DNA from 3 places in the Paenibacillus sp. JNU01 genome. Region 2 is predicted to be linked to each of the others. Evidence: riboswitches for the same ligand, from Rfam matches in the RefSeq annotation. Region 2 holds a riboswitch; each other region holds the start of a gene.
What was found. Region 2 has a riboswitch for cobalamin ahead of cobJ (precorrin-3B C(17)-methyltransferase). Riboswitches for the same ligand answer to the same signal wherever they lie in the genome.
Positions count from the first base shown of each region.

Region 1 (5,887 bases), 2.2 Mb from region 2:
CGAAGCAGGGCTTGTCCCGTCTGAGACACCCGCGCTTGCAAAGGTCGCCATCTCGTTCAGAATAAGACATGCTGCGTCAATCAGATGAAGACTGAGCACACCACCTGTGCCTTCACCCAGACGCATGTCCAGATCCAGCATCGATTTCAGGTCCAGTTCACGCAGCAGCGCTCCATGTCCATTTTCATGTGAAGTATGAGAAGCGATCATATAAGCGGTGCTCAGGGGTGCAAGTTGTCTCGCAACCAGCGCCGCGGCGGTAGAGATGAACCCGTCTACAACAACCGGGCAACGATGAGCAGCTGCTGCGAGGATAACCCCCGTGAGTCCGGCAATCTCCAGTCCACCCACTTTGCACAGAACATCCAGTGCATCTTCCCGGTTCGGAGCGTTTACGCTAAGCGCCCGGCTAACTACTGCAGCTTTGCGCTGCAAGCCAGCATCATCAATGCCGGTACCTCTCCCCACGGCAGCAGCCGGGGCAACTCCGGTTAGTGCGCTCATTACCGCAGCACTTGCAGTGGTGTTGCCGATTCCCATCTCTCCGGTGACAAACAGCTGTGTTCCCTTCGCTACCTCTGCCGATACAACTTCGGCTCCTGCCAGGATCGCCCGAACTGCCTCATCCCGTGTCATCGCTGCGCCTCGGGCCATGTTGGCCGTGCCTTTGCGAATTTTACGGGAAAGCAGATTCGGATGTTCAAGATCGGCATTCACCCCGATATCCACACAGATCACATCAGCACCTGCGTGACGTGCAAGCACATTCACGGCTGCGCCCCCAGCGAGGAAATTCATGACCATCTGCGGGGTTACTTCAGCAGGAAAAGCACTGATGCCTTCTTCCACTACGCCGTGATCTGCTGCCATGACAATGACCGCCCTGTGATCAAAACGCGGACGAGCAATACCCGTCATGCCAGCCAGGCGGATCACCAGCTCTTCCAATTTGCCCAGACTCCCTGGCGGCTTCGTCAACGAATCCACATGCGCAGAGGTTTCTGCCGCCACTTTCTGGTCAGGAGCGGTAATCCTTTTCGTTAATTGCTCCAACATCTGTTCATTATTCATACAACCAGCACTTCCTTCATCAAAATATGGGTTGCCCCGCTTCAACTAATCGATGTCCCGCCGTAGCAGCAGTTGAGGTATGGCATGGTCGGGATGGGAGACAATTGCGGGTTTGACGCGAAATATGTCCTGAATATTCTCATCGTTGATTAACGTATGAGGTGTGCCCTTTCCCACCGCCACGCCCTCACGCAGCGCCAGAATATGATCGCAAAATAACGCGGCGAGATTCAGATCATGCAGCACAGCCACAATCGTAATGTTGTTTCTCTGTCGCCAGGCCGATAACAATTCCATGAATTGCAATTGATACTTAATATCCAGGAACGTAGTCGGCTCGTCCAGCAGCAGCAACCGCGGCTCCTGAGCCATGACTTTCGCTAGTGCGACCCGCTGCCGTTGTCCGCCGCTGAGTGCATCCAGCGGTCTGTCCGCGAGCTCCGTCAATCCCAAGTCTTCGAGCACCCTGTCTACCACAAGTGCCCCATCACCCACTTCCCGCCCCAGCCAGTTCTGGTACGGATATCGCCCCATCTCCACCACGTCCCGTACAGGATAAGAGATGGCTGGCAAGCCGTCCTGCTGCAATACAGCGATCATGCGTGACAGGTCCTTACGGCTGTATGAGCTGATATCTCGACCATCGATACGGATCTGACCTTCGCTTAACTGTTCCGTTCCGGCAATAAGCTGGATCAGGGTGGACTTGCCGCTACCGTTTGGACCGACAACTCCCCACCAGTCACCTTCACCAACATGCCAGTCTACACTGCGCAATGCCTGATGATCACCATATGACTTCCCAGCTCCCTTAATGGAAATAAGTGAAGTTGAGTTCGAACTGGTACTGGAATTCATGGCATCATCCCCTTCTGCAACTTTTTGTTCCGGTGCAGCAGGTAAGCAAAGAACGGCGCACCAACAAAGGCGGTGACCACCCCGAGTGGAATTTCAGTGGGCGCCAGCAACGACCTTGCGATGGTATCGGCCCACACCATGAAGATCGCTCCACCAATGGCAGACAAAGGTACCAGCAGTCGATAATCCGGCCCCACCAGCAGCCGCAACATATGCGGGATCACCAATCCGACAAATCCGATGACACCGGATACCGAGACAGCCCCTGCGGTCAGCAGTGTACCGACTGCCAGCACGGACAGCTTAAGCCTGTCCACGCCAATCCCGATATGTGCCGCTTGACGTTCTCCCAGCGCAAGCACATTCAACGAACGTGCCCGGCTCCAGAGAAAGACCAGCCCCAGCAAAAAATACGGGAAAAGGATGGCCGTATACGACCACCCGCGTAATGCCAGACTTCCCATCGTCCAGTATATAATTTCATTAATCGTCTGTTTCGACATGGTCGACAGGAAGGAAACAACTGCGCCCAGGAAACTTTGCATAACCACACCAGCCAGAATGAGGCTGTGTGTTGGTATTTTACGCCCTTCACGAGCCAGTGCCATCACAAACCATAACGTGATTACACCCGTCAAAAACGCAATCAAAGGTAACGTCCAAATCCCGATCAGTGCGTACTGCAATCCGAAGAAAATCAGGAAAGCAGCCCCTACCGATGCACCGGATGATACACCGAGTGTAAACGGATCGGCCAGCGGATTACGCAGCACACCCTGGAAGCCCGCACCCGCAATGGCCAGTGAAGCCCCCACGAGCACAGCAAGCAGTACACGCGGAAAACGGACTTTCCAGATAATCTGTTCAGCTGGCTTATTCCAATCCGGTGTTATCCAGTCGCCCACCCAGGGAATTTTGTGAATCAGGATGCCTGCAATATCCCGAATTGGCAAAGCTACTGAACCAATGCCCGTGCAGATGAGCACGGTGAGCACCAGCAGCACCATGCCCGTCGTTCCGAACAGGATCAGCTTTTTACTCATTGGAACAAGTCAGGGTAGATCGCTTTGGCTACTTCTTTCAACCCTTGAGTTACCCGTGGACCCGGACGGCTCAACAGGTTGGCATCCAGGCCAATAACCGCGTCATTTTTCACAGCCGTAATTTGATCCCAGCCGCTGCGCGCCTTGATGATCTGATCCAGTGTTTTGGAGTTTTCGTCAATTACATCGTTGGCATACAGGATCACATCCGGGTTGGAGGCAATCACGTTTTCTTCATTGATTTGGTACCAGCCTTTTTCGTTTGAAGCGATATTGGTTCCTCCGGCTACAGTGATCAGTTCGTCCATGAACTCACCTTTACCTACCGACCAACCTGGGGAGAATTCAACGTATACTTTTTTCTTCTCTTCCGGTTTAACTGCCTTCACCGCTTCGGTTACATCCGTCACGTCCTGTTTCATCTGAGTGATGATTTCTTGTGCTTTTTCCTGATGATCGGTGATTTTACCGAAGGTTTCGATATTGTTCATCACATCGTCAATGGATTTAGGATCCGTTTTGAAAATGGTAATACCCAACTCGCGCAGCTTCTTCACGGCATCCTCGCTCATCGAGATTCCTGTGAAGACGATGTCGGCTTCAGATGCAATGATGGACTCTTCGTTGGGCTTGGTGATGCCACCCATTTTCGCTTTGGTTGTTGCTGCTTCCGGATAATCGTCATAGTCGGATACACCAACGATTTGATCGTCCAATCCAAGGGCAAACAGGGATTCCGTCTCAGCCGGAGACACGGATACAATTTTGGCTGGCGCCTTTTCAAAAGTGAAAGACTCACCCGTTGCATCCGTAACGGTCAGTGGATATTGTGTTTTGAGGTCCGTCTGCGCCTGGCCTTCGGACTGCTCCTGTGCCGGTTGCTGTGAAGTACCTGTGCCCTCGTTCGTTGTTGCATTGCCACATCCGGCCAAAGCCAGTACGAGTGCCGCTGCACTTAGCAGGGACGCTACGCTTTTCCAATTCTTGAAATTCATTCTGTTATTCTCCCCTTCTCTATTTGTGCTATTTTCTTGCATCGTGCTCAAACTCCTGCTCCCATGCCTTGGTGTTCCTGTACAAGTTAAACCCATCAATTTTACACAAATCCACTCCGATTGCAGTACCATCTTCCGATCGCTGTTATCCCCAGATTTGTTTGATTCCCTTTTCGAAAGGGAAAATCCGGGGATAAGCGTATGCTTCCAATGTAGCTTTCTTGTAGAAAGCTTTAAGCGAACACTTCGTTTCTTCAGATCGGTTCTGCACTCTTCGTTAACGTGTAAAAGTTCGGTTCTTTTACATGAACAATAAAAAATCCCCAATCCATACGTCCAGGATCAGGGATGACGTCTCGCATATGGCGATCTGTACATGTTCAACCAAAGGTTGTCCATGCGCATAGAATTGCCCGAAACGCTGTCCTTTCCTCGAAGGAACACCGGTTTGTACGTCCAGGGCAGGTAACCTGACTTACAGGAATCATCCTGTTTTACAGTGGCGGGACCGTGCCGGATTTGCACCGGCTTCCCCATTTCACCCTTGTGTGTTTCACGACTCGTACTAATCTGCCATGAACATAGCCTTCACACGCGGGACCCTTGGTCGCTGATATGGTATATCATTGTCATGTAATTTCTACATGTTATATACGCATTAGGCTTCACAGCCTGCACCGTATCTGTATCCATGCTGAAGTCACACTTCTGTTGTGATTATAGGGTATATTGTACATCCTTACAACCCGATCGGCGGAAAAGTCACTCTGCTGCCAAACCACTCATTCCCCTGTTGATCAAGCTGAACCTGAATCGCCTGTCCCGGGACAACATGTGTATCCCAGAATCCAAGCCCGGCAATCAGACGGGACAAGGCATACCGGATGACACCACCATGCGTAACCACAACTATGGTTGACTCGCGCCCCTCATCAACGTGCATCGAAGGACGACCCTCCAACAACATCTCTTGGAGAAAGGAATCCAACCGTCCCGTAAACTCCTGCCACGATTCCCCATCAGGCGGAGTGACCTTCTGCGGCGCATCAATCCAGTTTCGGTACTCAGGGTTATCCTTGAGCTGCTCATACGTTAGCCCTTCCCACTGTCCAAAATCAATTTCACGCAGACGCGAATCGAACTTCACCTCTCCGCTGGCATCAGGAAGAATCTGTTCCAGCGTCTGTCGGCAGCGCAGCAGATCACTGCAATATACCTCGTGCCACGAAACACGGCTCAATTGTTCATGAAGCGGAGCCAGTTCTTCTTTGGCATCTGGCAGCAGACCGATGTCGGTATGCCCCAGGTATCTTTTTTCCACATTCCATAGCGTTGTCCCGTGACGGACCCACAGAATGTTTCTTTTCATTGAAGCCGGTTGATCCGTATGTATGTCCTTGCCTGCATCCCCCTCATTTAGGGCCATAACAGCATCCCTCCTGCCAGCCAGCCACCCAGCGATATTAACACACAAAGTGCAACAAAAGCCCCTGCGGACCAGAACATTAGGCGTGATGTTCGCACAATATCCTCGGCTTCCATCGGCCGTGTGGCCTCGCCCATATAGGCACGAAACGAAGCAACTCCGTGATACACGTTATGTCCGCCAAGTCGGATGCCCAGTGCTCCAGCCACTGCTGATTCGGGAAACCCGCTATTCGGACTTGGATGCAGTCTTGCATCCCGAGCGACCATCCGTGCTGCTCCTTTGGCATCAAATTTCATGACCCAGGCACCCACGATTAACAGCATTGCGGTGAGCCGGGCGGGTATCCAGTTCGCCACATCATCCAGACGGGCCGAGGCCCAACCAAGATGCAGATACTTGTCATTTTTATATCCGACCATGGAATCCAGTGTGTTGACGGCACGATAAGCCATGGCTAGCGGAGCGCCTCCAATAAGCGCATAGAATAACGG
Region 1 covers NZ_CP169723.1:5,688,929-5,694,815, reverse strand. Annotated here, with positions in the region: gene cobT (nicotinate-nucleotide--dimethylbenzimidazole phosphoribosyltransferase) at 1-1,071, opposite strand, end outside; gene NLBNIHML_RS24765 (ABC transporter ATP-binding protein) at 1,117-1,929, opposite strand; gene NLBNIHML_RS24760 (FecCD family ABC transporter permease) at 1,926-2,972, opposite strand; gene NLBNIHML_RS24755 (ABC transporter substrate-binding protein) at 2,969-3,967, opposite strand; cobalamin riboswitch at 4,411-4,560, opposite strand; gene NLBNIHML_RS24750 (histidine phosphatase family protein) at 4,707-5,393, opposite strand; gene cbiB (adenosylcobinamide-phosphate synthase CbiB) at 5,384-5,887, opposite strand, start outside.
Region 1: it holds a riboswitch for cobalamin, as region 2 does, so the genes downstream of both, NLBNIHML_RS24755 (ABC transporter substrate-binding protein) here and cobJ (precorrin-3B C(17)-methyltransferase) in region 2, are expected to answer to the same signal.

Region 2 (5,887 bases):
GGGCTGGGCAGGGTGAGCATTGCGGCCGAATTTCTTGCCGCCGAGGAACAGGTCATATGCACCTTTGCGATACACGATGCCGATATCCTCCAATACTGCCCCGTAACATGCCATACCGCAGCCATTCAGCGCCACACTCGTTTCTTTGGGTGCACCCAGTCCGCCAATCACGGCCTGCAAATGGTTAGCCATCGGGACAGCATCGTCCTTCTCCATATTGCAGAAGTCACAGGCCTTCACCTTGATGACATCACCAATCGGTACAACGATAAAATTCGCTGCACGCAGCTCTTCAACCAGCGAGTCCGGTTCAAATGTCGGCACTCTCAGAATAATCTGGTGCTCCGGCGTGTACTCCAGTTCGCCATCTTCACTTGCACACTGCGCCAGCAGCGCCATCTGGGCTGCGGTGAATTTTTTGTTGCCCACGCCGGGCGACACGCCGACTTCGAACAGCGGCGCCTTACGCCCAGGCTCGGGCGCGGTGCGTACCGCCGTTGCGGTCGCGGCCTGCGATGCACTTGCTTCTCGGCTCGGCGCTGCTGTATTCAGCCAGCGGCTCGCCGATTCGCCCGCGAGCGCGCCGCCTGCCGCGAGCCGTGTCAGCGCCTCCGCGGCCAGCGCAGCTGCGCTGGCGCGTGGCGCTTCTGCGACTCGGCCCGGAGCGGCCTCTGCCGCAACGGGCGCAGGTCGCTCGCCGGCAAGCACGGCGGTGCCAGCGCCGCTCGCCGAGCTTGCCGCAGGCGTAGTGGCAGCTGCCACCGCGCCAGCGGGCGGCTGCCCTTGCGGAGCCGTGCCCGCTCCGGCGCTCGCGCCGCGCAGGGCTGGCTTCGCCTGTGGCTGCGCGGCCGATGCAGCGCTGGCCGCGCTCTCGCCCGCTGCCTCGCCGGAGGCGGCAGCGCGGGCTTCCCTTGCGCCGAGCGACCATGGCTCGGCTTCCGTGCGTAGTCGCTCATGAGGTCTGAGCGACTGTTCCGCGGTATTCAGCGTATATTTCCGCTGATACCCGCGGGGGGTGACCATGAGTCCTTCGTACATCATGGTCGAGGAGTTGCCGATAATCACGGTCGTCAGCATGCCGATATCATGATTCAGCATATCCTCCAGTGTGGTCATGACAACGTCCTGACGCTCACGGTATGCACTTTTCACCAGACCTACGGGGGTCTGTGGGTCACGATAACGCAGGATCATTTCCTGTGTCTCCACGATCTGGCGTGTGCGCCGTCCACTGCGCGGATTGTACAGGGCAATGACAAAATCAGCAGAAGCTGCGGCTTCAACCCGGCGAATAATGGTCTCCCACGGCGTAAGGTGATCACTAAGGCTGATTGTACATGCATCATGCATGACAGGGGCACCCAGCAGTGATGCACAGGACTGAATGGCCGATACGCCCGGAATAACCTCGACGGCAACACCCGTATCCGGCTTCCAACCTTGCTCCATCAGCACCTCGTACACCAGTCCAGCCATACCATACACACCTGCGTCACCGCTGGAAATTACGGCAACAATTTTGCCCATCTCCGCCTGTCGAACCGCTTCTTGTGCACGGCTTACTTCCTCCGTCATGCCTGTACGTACAATCGCTTGCCCGTTCAACAGAGGGCGAATAAGATCCACATACGTGTTGTATCCGATAATTACCTCACTCTCCTGAAGTGCTTCGAGTGCCCGCTTGGTGATATGTTCCATTGCTCCCGGGCCGAACCCGATAATCAGCAGCTTGCCTTGATCTTGCATGATTTCTCCTCCTTCATCACACTTGTCGTACTGATCTAAACAGTGAAGAAGGGCGGCTATGCCGACCTTCTCCCCCGCTGTACTGCATGTTCAACTCGTCAGCTCTGTTTACTCAGACTATCGAACAAGGCTCTTACATCAACCGTTATGATCCAACTAATCTATTCCTCTACCTGCAATTTCCCGACACAGGGTAGGTATCGCAAGGATGTGCATTTATCTAAAAAAACAAAAAAATCCCATCCTTGTAACGGATGGGATACGCATGTACGTACACTCAAGAACACAGCCCCAGACTCCCGAAGGGTAGTCCTGTGACTATGTGGCCTGGAGGGGCCAGCCGGGCGAACCGATTGTTCGCCCAATTCCTGATTCTTCGTACACCACTCCTTTCCGCGAAGGGTTTGGTGACACATGCAAGGTAGGTCTCCTGGCTTTGGATCATCAGCTTCCTTTTCTGTCTTCCCCGGCTTTCCGAGTGACTTGGATCAAAAAGGGCTTCACCATTACAGTGGCGGGACCGCTCGGGACTTTCACCCGATTCCCTGTTACCTCTTGCTGCACGCAAGAGCACCTTGCTTGTTTTCATTCAATATTGTTTTCATAATAACACCGTGCAGGAAATAATGTCCATGCTTATGATACTTATCCATTCTTCTATTTTCAGACAAAACAGAAAAAAGTCCTGATCCAAAAATCGGATCAGAACCCGGAATAACCTATGCATATCCCATTCGTTATAACCATCCAACAACAACCCTTGCATTGAGTTCGTTTCTGTTAACGACTCAACCTTTATTGCTGACCGCCAACCTTGTCTGCACGCCCTGCGGAAAAGTAACGTCCAAGTTCAACGATGAGTGCACCCATCTTCTCTTCCTCCGGAATGACCAGCGCCTCAATGCCTTCTTCACGCATGGAGTTTGCTGTAACTTTACCTACGGATGCAGGAATTACGCCTTGTCTGAAAGCGGCAAGCAACGGCTCAAGCTTGTCCTTGGAGGCCGCATATTGCGTTAGAAATCTGACCTGGGGTCCACTTGTGAACGCAACAGCATCTATCTCGAACTTTAGAATTTCATTCAACAGCTGTTCAAGCTCTGCATCTTCCGGCGGTACATGGCGGTAAGGGAGCACTTGTCTGACGATTGCACCTTGTTCTTCCAACCATGCAACGAGTTTGGGAGCTGTCTCCCCATGAAGCTGTAATATGACCTTTTTCCCTGCGAGATCATGGGGGGCGAATTCTCGAATGAGCCCGTCCGTGCTACCGTCATCATCCCGTACCAGGGGCGTTAATCTGCGCTTCTTGAGCGCATTCACCGTCTTGTATCCCCTCGCTGCAATGGAGGAATCCGATAATACATCCAAAAATTGTCCCGCGATTTCCATATCCTCAGCCATTTCAAACAATGCATCCAATCCCATACCCGTCGTTAACACCGCCCAGTCTGGCGGGTCTGAGATCCAGGATACCAGCCCATCTCTGATACTCCGATCATCCAGGAATACCGTCCCCTGTGCCGGTCGCACAAGCGGGATTCCCCCCATTTTTTCAACCAGTATGGACATCTCTTTCGATTTTCGTGGTCCTGTCAATGCTACACGCACACCTGCCAAATGTTGAGCCATTCATGTTCCCCCCGTTAGTCCAGCCGAATGTTCATCAGTCTGACTACAGTATACAGGGTACTTCTGTGAAGCGAAACTGTGCTTACCCTATTTTTGCCCGTTCATCTATAAGGATTTTTGATGGAATGTATCAGGAAGGTTGGAGTTCTCCCCCATGACGATCCTGCCTTCTTTTCTCCCCGTTCTTCTCCGAATCAGTGGATTCTTGTCCCTGTTCATGCTTCTCTTTCTTGGACTGCTCTCCCGATTTCTGGTGGGCAGATTCTTTTTTATCCTTTTTGCGAGGACGAAGGAAAAGAAACAGCACAATCGGGAACAGTACTTCAAAAACAATGGCAATCCATGTCCATTCCCGAGTAAACCGATACAGCTGAATTGCGTTCTTGAAGAACCAAAAGGCACATACGAATCCTAACAGCGCCACAGGGCCAGTCATGACCTTTCCCGATACGTTCGGAATCATTCGCTTCAGTCCCCAACAGACAAAGTACAGATCAAATGCAATTTTGGTAATCATGGTAGGCAGGGTCGCCGCTGCCAGCGCCAGATCAAACCGATCCAGGAAATCACTTATTTGCAACTGTCTTGCCAGCTCATAAGAAGGGTATACCAGCCTGGACGCAATAGGCACACCTATCGATGTAATGGTTTCCACAAGAATCAGTATCATCAGCAATCCCGAGATGATAATGCCCCATAACACAGACTTGAAGCGAAAGTCACTGCCCTTAACGACAAAAGGCAGTGCGATCATCTCTCCGTAAAAAGAAAATATGTACCAACTCCCCTTACCTACTCCTGCAACATCCACATGAAAATAAGGCATCAGATTCTCCATATTGATCTGCTGGATAAGCATGAAAGGCACAATGAGAGAGTTCAACAGGAACAGGGTAACATAGAGTTCCGACATTCCAATCAACGAACCAAGCCCACCTCGGACGATAAATACCGCCATAATCATAAGTGACAATACAACGATGGAAATCGGTGTCGTCTCTAATAAAGTTATACTTACATAATCACCAATCAATCGGATATCTCTTGCGAATATGAAGAAAAAAAACAAAACGTACATTACACCTGCGAGCCTTCCCATAAAGGGGAATCGGTCAGCAAGGGCCTCAAATAGATCCTGATTCGGAAACCTCCGCTGGACTCGGCTTACCATCCACATGGATATAATCATCACGAGAACAACTGGTACATACGAGAGATAAGCATGCTGTTCCGCATAAAAAATGGCCTGTGCATGGGGTTGAATCAACGTGCCTGTAATACTGAGCAACAGCACGAGTAGTACAATCTGTCGAGAAGTCACACTTTGATTCATATAATACCTCCTTTCCATCATTCATTCTGTACTTCGCACCACCCCCAGTCCCCATCTACGGTAACGGTAAAAAGCGCTGGATGACATGGCTAATCCATACCGCCACAAAAAAGGTTTTGCTTAAATGGGTTACATAGAGCCAAAGGCCAGTTCCTATTCCAATCAGACCGTAGGATAACCATCGATTAACAGCTGCGGCCTGCTTCAGGTGTCTGAAGTCCATGACAATGACAATAATGACCATCCCCAGATAGGTGAACAATAGTGGTTTAATCATGTACAATATCCTCCTCCATGACACCAATCGGCTTGTTAACTATCCCCACATTTTCAATGATGACATGAGGGATAACGTTTACCTCAACATCAGGATAGATATCATTCCATCGATCCTTCATTTTGTCCCACTCTTTAGGCATGTGTTGATGGATCGACCGACCAATCCCGAGAATATCGGCATGGTATTTTTCCTGTATTAACCGAACTCCTTCAACGATATCCTCTTTTATTTTTTGGTGGATCGCGTCATTTAATTTCAAAATCTCTTTTTCACTCAGATCACCGTAATTTGATTCGTTATCTACTACCACGCCTTTGGCGTACAATTGAACGGTTACACTAACCTTGCCATTCTTGACACTGGGGTGCAGTGAAGAGTTGTTCTCGTTCAGCTTGATGAATATATCTCCTTCTCCGCGTGGAGCCTTGACCATAACTTCTGGTTCATTGGCTTCTCCCATAGCGAGAATCAAAGCATCTGCGGGAGCTTTGTCAATCATGCCTACCAACTTGTCTTTTTTAAAAATGGCCAGTCCATCCAGCTTGATATTTGTTTTGGCATCCTTCCAATTCTTCGGAACATTGTCCACTTTCGAAGCAACCGGCAGGAATGGGTCTACTCCTTCACTCAGGATCGCATCAGTGAACGTTTTAAGGGAACGTGGATTACGCATATTTAGAAAGCACAACTCTCTCACCATCTCAGATGGAAACTTCTCTATGGGTGCATCCGTATCCATGACTTTATATGCCGCGCCTTTCGTCACCACTGGTAATGCAGAGAATCGGTTGAGCGGGTAGCGCGTAAACAAATCAAGCATCGGAGCCACGCCATCCCGGGCAAGATCCTCTCCAATAAGCATGGTACGGCGGTGTGCATAATAAATCTTTCGTGAG
Region 2 covers NZ_CP169723.1:3,486,295-3,492,181, forward strand. Annotated here, with positions in the region: gene cobJ (precorrin-3B C(17)-methyltransferase) at 1-1,746, opposite strand, end outside; cobalamin riboswitch at 2,150-2,339, opposite strand; gene NLBNIHML_RS15130 (uroporphyrinogen-III synthase) at 2,542-3,378, opposite strand; gene NLBNIHML_RS15135 (GerAB/ArcD/ProY family transporter) at 3,509-4,711, opposite strand; gene NLBNIHML_RS15140 (hypothetical protein) at 4,767-4,988, opposite strand; gene NLBNIHML_RS15145 (Ger(x)C family spore germination protein) at 4,981-5,887, opposite strand, start outside.

Region 3 (5,887 bases), 810 kb from region 2:
TCCTTAATATATTTCAACGTCAATGTGTCTACATCTGCCGCACCGCCCCAGTACCCGTCATACTTTTTCACCTGGATCTCCTGATCCGGCGTATAACCTGTCACCATAAATGGCCCCGTGGCGATAGGCTCGCTCTTGAATTTGGATGTATCTGCACTCGTATCCACAATGACAAACAGTGGCTCGGCAATATTACCAAGCAGGGACGCATAAGGCTCTTTCGTTTTAATCGTCAGATCTTGTCCTTCAGCAGTCATTGAGGCTACGGGTACAGTCGCTTGTCCTCTCTCGTTTAACTCAATGGAGCGTTCAATCGATGTTTTCACTGCGTCGGCAGTTACCTTATTTCCGTTATGAAAAGTTACACCTTCCCGAATATGAAAGTGCCAAGTCGTGTCATCCACTCGTTCCCAAGTATCTGCAATTTTAGGGACCAGCTTCATATTCTCGTCAAACTGGATCAGTGTCTCCCCAATCGCTGCACGCGTCAGCGTCCAGCCATTCCATTCTTCTGCCGGGTCCAGACTGCTGCCAAGCCAGAACAGGGCCACATTCAGATGAGTCAGTGCACTTGTCGTACCCTTGTCCGTAGCCGCTGACTTCTCCGTTGCACCAGACGAGGTCGATGGATTATTGGCAGTGCCGCAAGCTGCAAGCAAGAACACAACGAACATGGATACGATGGTGAGCAACATTGATTTTTGAAAATTCCCCTTCATTCCGGTTCCTCCAGTTAAGCTGTATTTTTCTTGGGATCAAGCACATCTCGCAGACTGTCTCCCAGTAAATTAAAAATAATGACGGTGCTGAATATCGCCAGACCCGGATATATTAAAAGCCATGGTGCAGTCTGCAGATATCTTCTGCCTTCATTTAACATGGCCCCCCACTCGGGGTTCGGTGGCTGCGCGCCAAGCCCAAGAAAGGACAACCCCGAGATCGACAGCATCATACCACCCACATCCATCATCGCCATGACGATGATTGGAGACATCATATTAGGCAGGATCGTCCTGCCAATGATCTGTATCTTACGTGCTCCGCTGAAAGCAGCGGCAGCCACATATTCCTTTTGCTGAAGGGAAATCACCAGGCTTCTGGCCATCCTTGCATACTTCGCCCACCAGACAACCGACAGTGCCAGCACTGTATTGAACAATCCCGGCCCAAGCATCCCCACCACAGCGATCGCAAAAATCAGGCCCGGAAATGCCATTAAGGTATCAGACAGGCGCATGAGCACCATATCCGTTACCCCCCGAGCGAAACCGGCGATGACTCCAATCGCTACACCTAGCACAAACACGATGCCAATCATCATAAAGGTGAGCAGCAGCGAGGTACGAGCACCGTACAGAAGACGAGATAATACACATCGACCCAGCTGATCGGTTCCAAGGGGATATTCAATGCTGGATGGGTGCAATACTTTGGCAAAGTTCGTTGCAAGTGGGTCGTGTGGTGCAAGCAGCGGTGCAACCATGGCAAGAATAATCCAGAAGGCGGTCAGAGACAGCAGGAAGGTGAACCAGCGATTCTGCAGTAATACCAGTCTGAAGGCTCTCATCTATATATCCACTTCCAGTCGGATTCGGGGATCACGAAGATGAGTCCATACATCAACCAGCAGATTCAGGGTGACATATATGATCGCCATCCAGATGACATATCCCTGAATCAGCGGATAATCCCTTGTGAAAATCGCATCTACAGCCATCTGTCCAACACCCGGCCACACAAATAAACTTTCCACAATCGCTGCACCACCTAACAAAGCACCTGTTGTCATACCCATAAGGGTAACGATCGGCAGCAGGGCATTGGGAAGAATATGACGCAAAATAATGATCGATTCCTTCACACCTCTGGATCTGGCTCCGATCACATAGTTCTGGCTTGTCTCCTCAAGCAGGATCGCACGAATCTGTCTGCTGTACTGGGCAACAAGTGGAATCGCGAGAGTACATGCAGGCAGAATCAGGCTGTACCATCCGGAGTTGCCCATTACTGGCAGCAGCTTCAGTTGTACACCGAAGACCAACATGAGTAACATACCTAACCAGAAGCTGGGCATCGATAATCCGGCAAAAGAGAACAGACGAATGACGTGATCAAGCCATTGGTTACGGTAGACAGCCGACAGCATCCCCAGTGGAAAGGAAACCAGAATAACCAGAAGCATAGCGCTTCCTGTTAGCCAAAGCGTTGCCGGGAGCCGTGCCATCAGCACGTCCAGTACTGGACGATTGTATTTATATGATGTACCGAAGTCTCCAGTTACCACCTGTCCCAACCATGTCCCGTATCGGTAGAAAAAAGGCTCATTCAATCCAAGCTCAGACCTCACCTGCCTGACCAGCTCATCGGATGGCGTTACCCCTGTAGACATAAGCATAAGTCTGGCTGGATCTCCAGGAGACAGGTAGGTTAGCAGGAACGTCAGGAACGTGATGCCGAACAACACAACTACCAGTTGTAATAATCGTTTAACGATATATCTGCTCAATTGCTCTAACGTCCTTCCCCAAAACTCTATGTATGTGCCATGATGTTCTTCGTTCATAACAAAAAAAGCGTCCCTCTCCGTGTTACTGGATGAGGACGCCTTAAACAAACAGATTTTCAGAAAAAATCATGCTCTCTAAACACCTTCCTATCTCCCGTAGGGTACTACTGTGTTTGTTAAACCTGGCAGGTCTCCTGGCTCCAGAATCATCGTCACTTGCAGCTCCTTCCCGGTCTAAACCAGTGGATTATCGCTACCTGACTCCTCTGTTACAGTGGCGGGACCGCGCCGGTATTACACCGGACTTCCCTATTAAGCTTCCACCCTGACGGGCAAAGCACCAAGTTCCACATATTCAATTACACTTCTGTATCAGTATAGCGGGACAACGTTTAATGATCAAAACTTTTCTTTCAAATTTGAAACACTAGGTGCGTCTAATCGCGAATTCTCGACCCCTTCGGAGATACGCCCGTCACACGCTTAAACATCTTGGAAAACAATAATGGGTCCGTATAACCGACAGAATGGGCCACTTCACTGACCGACAGCCCTGGATTCTGAAGAAGTTGGGCAGCACGATTCATACGGTACTCCAGAAAAAATGACTGTAGCGACATGCCATATCGCTCTTTGAATAATCCCGATAGATACGTGCGATCCAGCCCCACGGCTTGGGCAATATCCAGTATGGAAGTTCGCTGACTGTACCTGTTCTCCATAAATTGCACCGCCTGCCGGATGTATGTTTCTTTGTTTGAAAGGAGCTGCCCGACCTCTTCCTTCACAGGTGAAGAAGAGATTAATTCTGCCATCAAGCGGTACAAGAGACTCTGGTTCAACACATCACCTTCCGGTCGCGTGGAAGCTTGGACCATCTCCGTATACAACTGTTCCATCGTAATCGTATCATGGACATCATATATCGGGCGCTCCGGGCTCAGTTGGGCACGTTGCATGAATGCTTTGGCTTGTACACCTTTGAAGCCGAACCACGAATACGTCCAGGGCTCCTTGGGATCTGCCTCATAATGAATAAGCGTATCCGGGAAAATGATAAAACCCTGTCCCTCGCTAAGCTTGTATTCCTGGTCCCCCATGTACACGATGCCCCGTCCTTCATGGATGTAATGCACAATATAGGAATCACGTACACCCGGTCCCCAATAATGGGCGGGTTCACACGCCTCCCACCCGAAGAACAACAAGACCAGTTCCATCTGTGTCCAGTCCGTGGCTACCACATTCATCTCTATTTTTCTCATTTTATGCCCTCCCTTCTTGTTTCCTTCCGAGGCTCACCATCTATATGCCTAATTAAATTATAACAGCTAAAGAACATAAATATTAGTTGAAAACGGAAACAAAAATGGGATTATGCCATGTTTGAGAGGGGTTGAGCCATAGTTATATGTGCCGAATCGGCCTATAGTTGGGGTACAACATTTTTCAGGGAGGCTGAATTTAAGATGAACAAAATTACGTTTCTCGGTGCGGGAAGCACCGTCTTTGTCAAAAATGTATTGGGTGATGTCATGATGACCGAAGCACTGCAGGACTTTGAATTGGCATTGTTTGATATCGATGCTGAACGTTTGAGCGATTCCGAGCGTTTGCTGACCAGTCTGGCCCGTTCACTTGGAAGTCGTTGCGTCGTGAACGTATATCATGACCGTAAGGAAGCACTGCGCGGAGCCAAATATGTCATCAACGCCATCCAGGTCGGTGGATATGATCCATGTACCATTACGGACTTCGAGATTCCGAAGAAATACGGACTGCGTCAAACGATTGCAGATACACTCGGAATAGGAGGGATTTTCCGTAACTTGCGGACGATTCCGGTTATGCTGGATTTTGCCCGGGATATGCAGGAAGTCTGTCCGGATGCATGGTTCCTGAATTACACCAACCCAATGGCCGTACTTACCAACGTCATGAATGTGCATGGCGGGATCAAAACCGTAGGTTTGTGTCATAGTGTGCAGGTATGTGTACCACATCTGTTTGATGCACTGGGGATCGATCAGACAGGTGTTGTTGCTAAAATTGCAGGGATCAACCACATGGCGTGGTTGCTCGAAGTTACCAAAGACGGGCAGGATCTGTACCCCGAGATTAAACGTCTGGCGAAGGAAAAGCAGAAAGAACAGCATGACGACATGGTTCGTTATGAATTGATGCAGCGATTTGGCTATTATGTAACGGAATCGTCCGAGCATAATGCCGAGTACCACCCTTACTTCATCAAGCGGAATTACCCGGAGCTGATTGAACGCTTCAACATTCCACTGGATGAGTATCCACGCCGCTGTGTGAACCAGATTGAAGGCTGGAAAGAAATGCGTACCAAGCTGTTTGCCAGCGAAAATATTGAACATACCCGCAGCCGTGAATACGCATCGCATATTATTGAAGCCATGGAGACGAATAACCCGTACAAGATTGGCGGCAACGTCATGAACAACGGACTGATTACGAACCTCCCGCGTGAGGCATGTGTCGAAGTACCTTGTCTGGTCGATGGATCAGGAATCAGTCCTACCTACATTGGGGATCTGCCTCCACAACTCGCGGCATTGAACCGGACAAACATCAACACGCAACTGCTGACCATTGAAGCGGCAATCACCGGCAAAAAGGAACATATCTATCATGCGGCCATGCTTGATCCACACACGGCTGCTGAGCTGTCTATCGATGACATCGTAGCGATGTGTGATGAGCTGATTGAAGCTCACGGCGATTGGTTGCCAAAATACACGTCATAATATAAAAGCACCGTTCCTTTGCAGCCAAAGGGGACGGTGTTTTGCTCTTCAATAACGCTCATCCACTGAGGCGTGCATCACATCACTATTATGAAATGTCTCGCCCCCTTAAACCTTATTCGGCAGGAAGCAAAAAGCGATAACCAATGCCAGGCTCCGTCTGAATATACCGGGGCTTGGTTGGATCTTCATTTAATTTCTTGCGCAGATGTCCCACATATACCCGAAGATAATGGCTGTCGGACTCATGATGATGCCCTCCCCATACTTGCTGCAAAAGCTGACGCTGGGTGATGATCTTCCCCGCATTCGAGGCGAGCACCTTCAGCATCTCATATTCCGTTGGTGTTAATTTGACCAAAGTCCCCTCCAGTTCGACTTGCCTTTGGGCCAGATCAATTGTGAGTGATCCGAAGCGCAGTATCGGCTCATCCGTCGTTTTGGCTACATGACGCAGCGCCACCCGAATACGGGCGACCAACTCACCCATCCCGAATGGTTTGGTCACATAATCATCTGCACCACCATCCAACGCGGCAATTTTGTCTCCCTCCTGATCCTTCGCTGTCAGCACGATAATGGGCACTTGTGACCATTCGCGAATGCGGCG
Region 3 covers NZ_CP169723.1:4,296,465-4,302,351, reverse strand. Annotated here, with positions in the region: gene NLBNIHML_RS18685 (ABC transporter substrate-binding protein) at 1-719, opposite strand, end outside; gene nikC (nickel transporter permease) at 734-1,567, opposite strand; gene nikB (nickel ABC transporter permease) at 1,568-2,563, opposite strand; cobalamin riboswitch at 2,674-2,866, opposite strand; gene NLBNIHML_RS18670 (AraC family ligand binding domain-containing protein) at 2,944-3,771, opposite strand; gene NLBNIHML_RS18665 (alpha-glucosidase/alpha-galactosidase) at 3,976-5,277, shown strand; gene NLBNIHML_RS18660 (response regulator) at 5,393-5,887, opposite strand, start outside.
Region 3: it holds a riboswitch for cobalamin, as region 2 does, so the genes downstream of both, nikB (nickel ABC transporter permease) here and cobJ (precorrin-3B C(17)-methyltransferase) in region 2, are expected to answer to the same signal.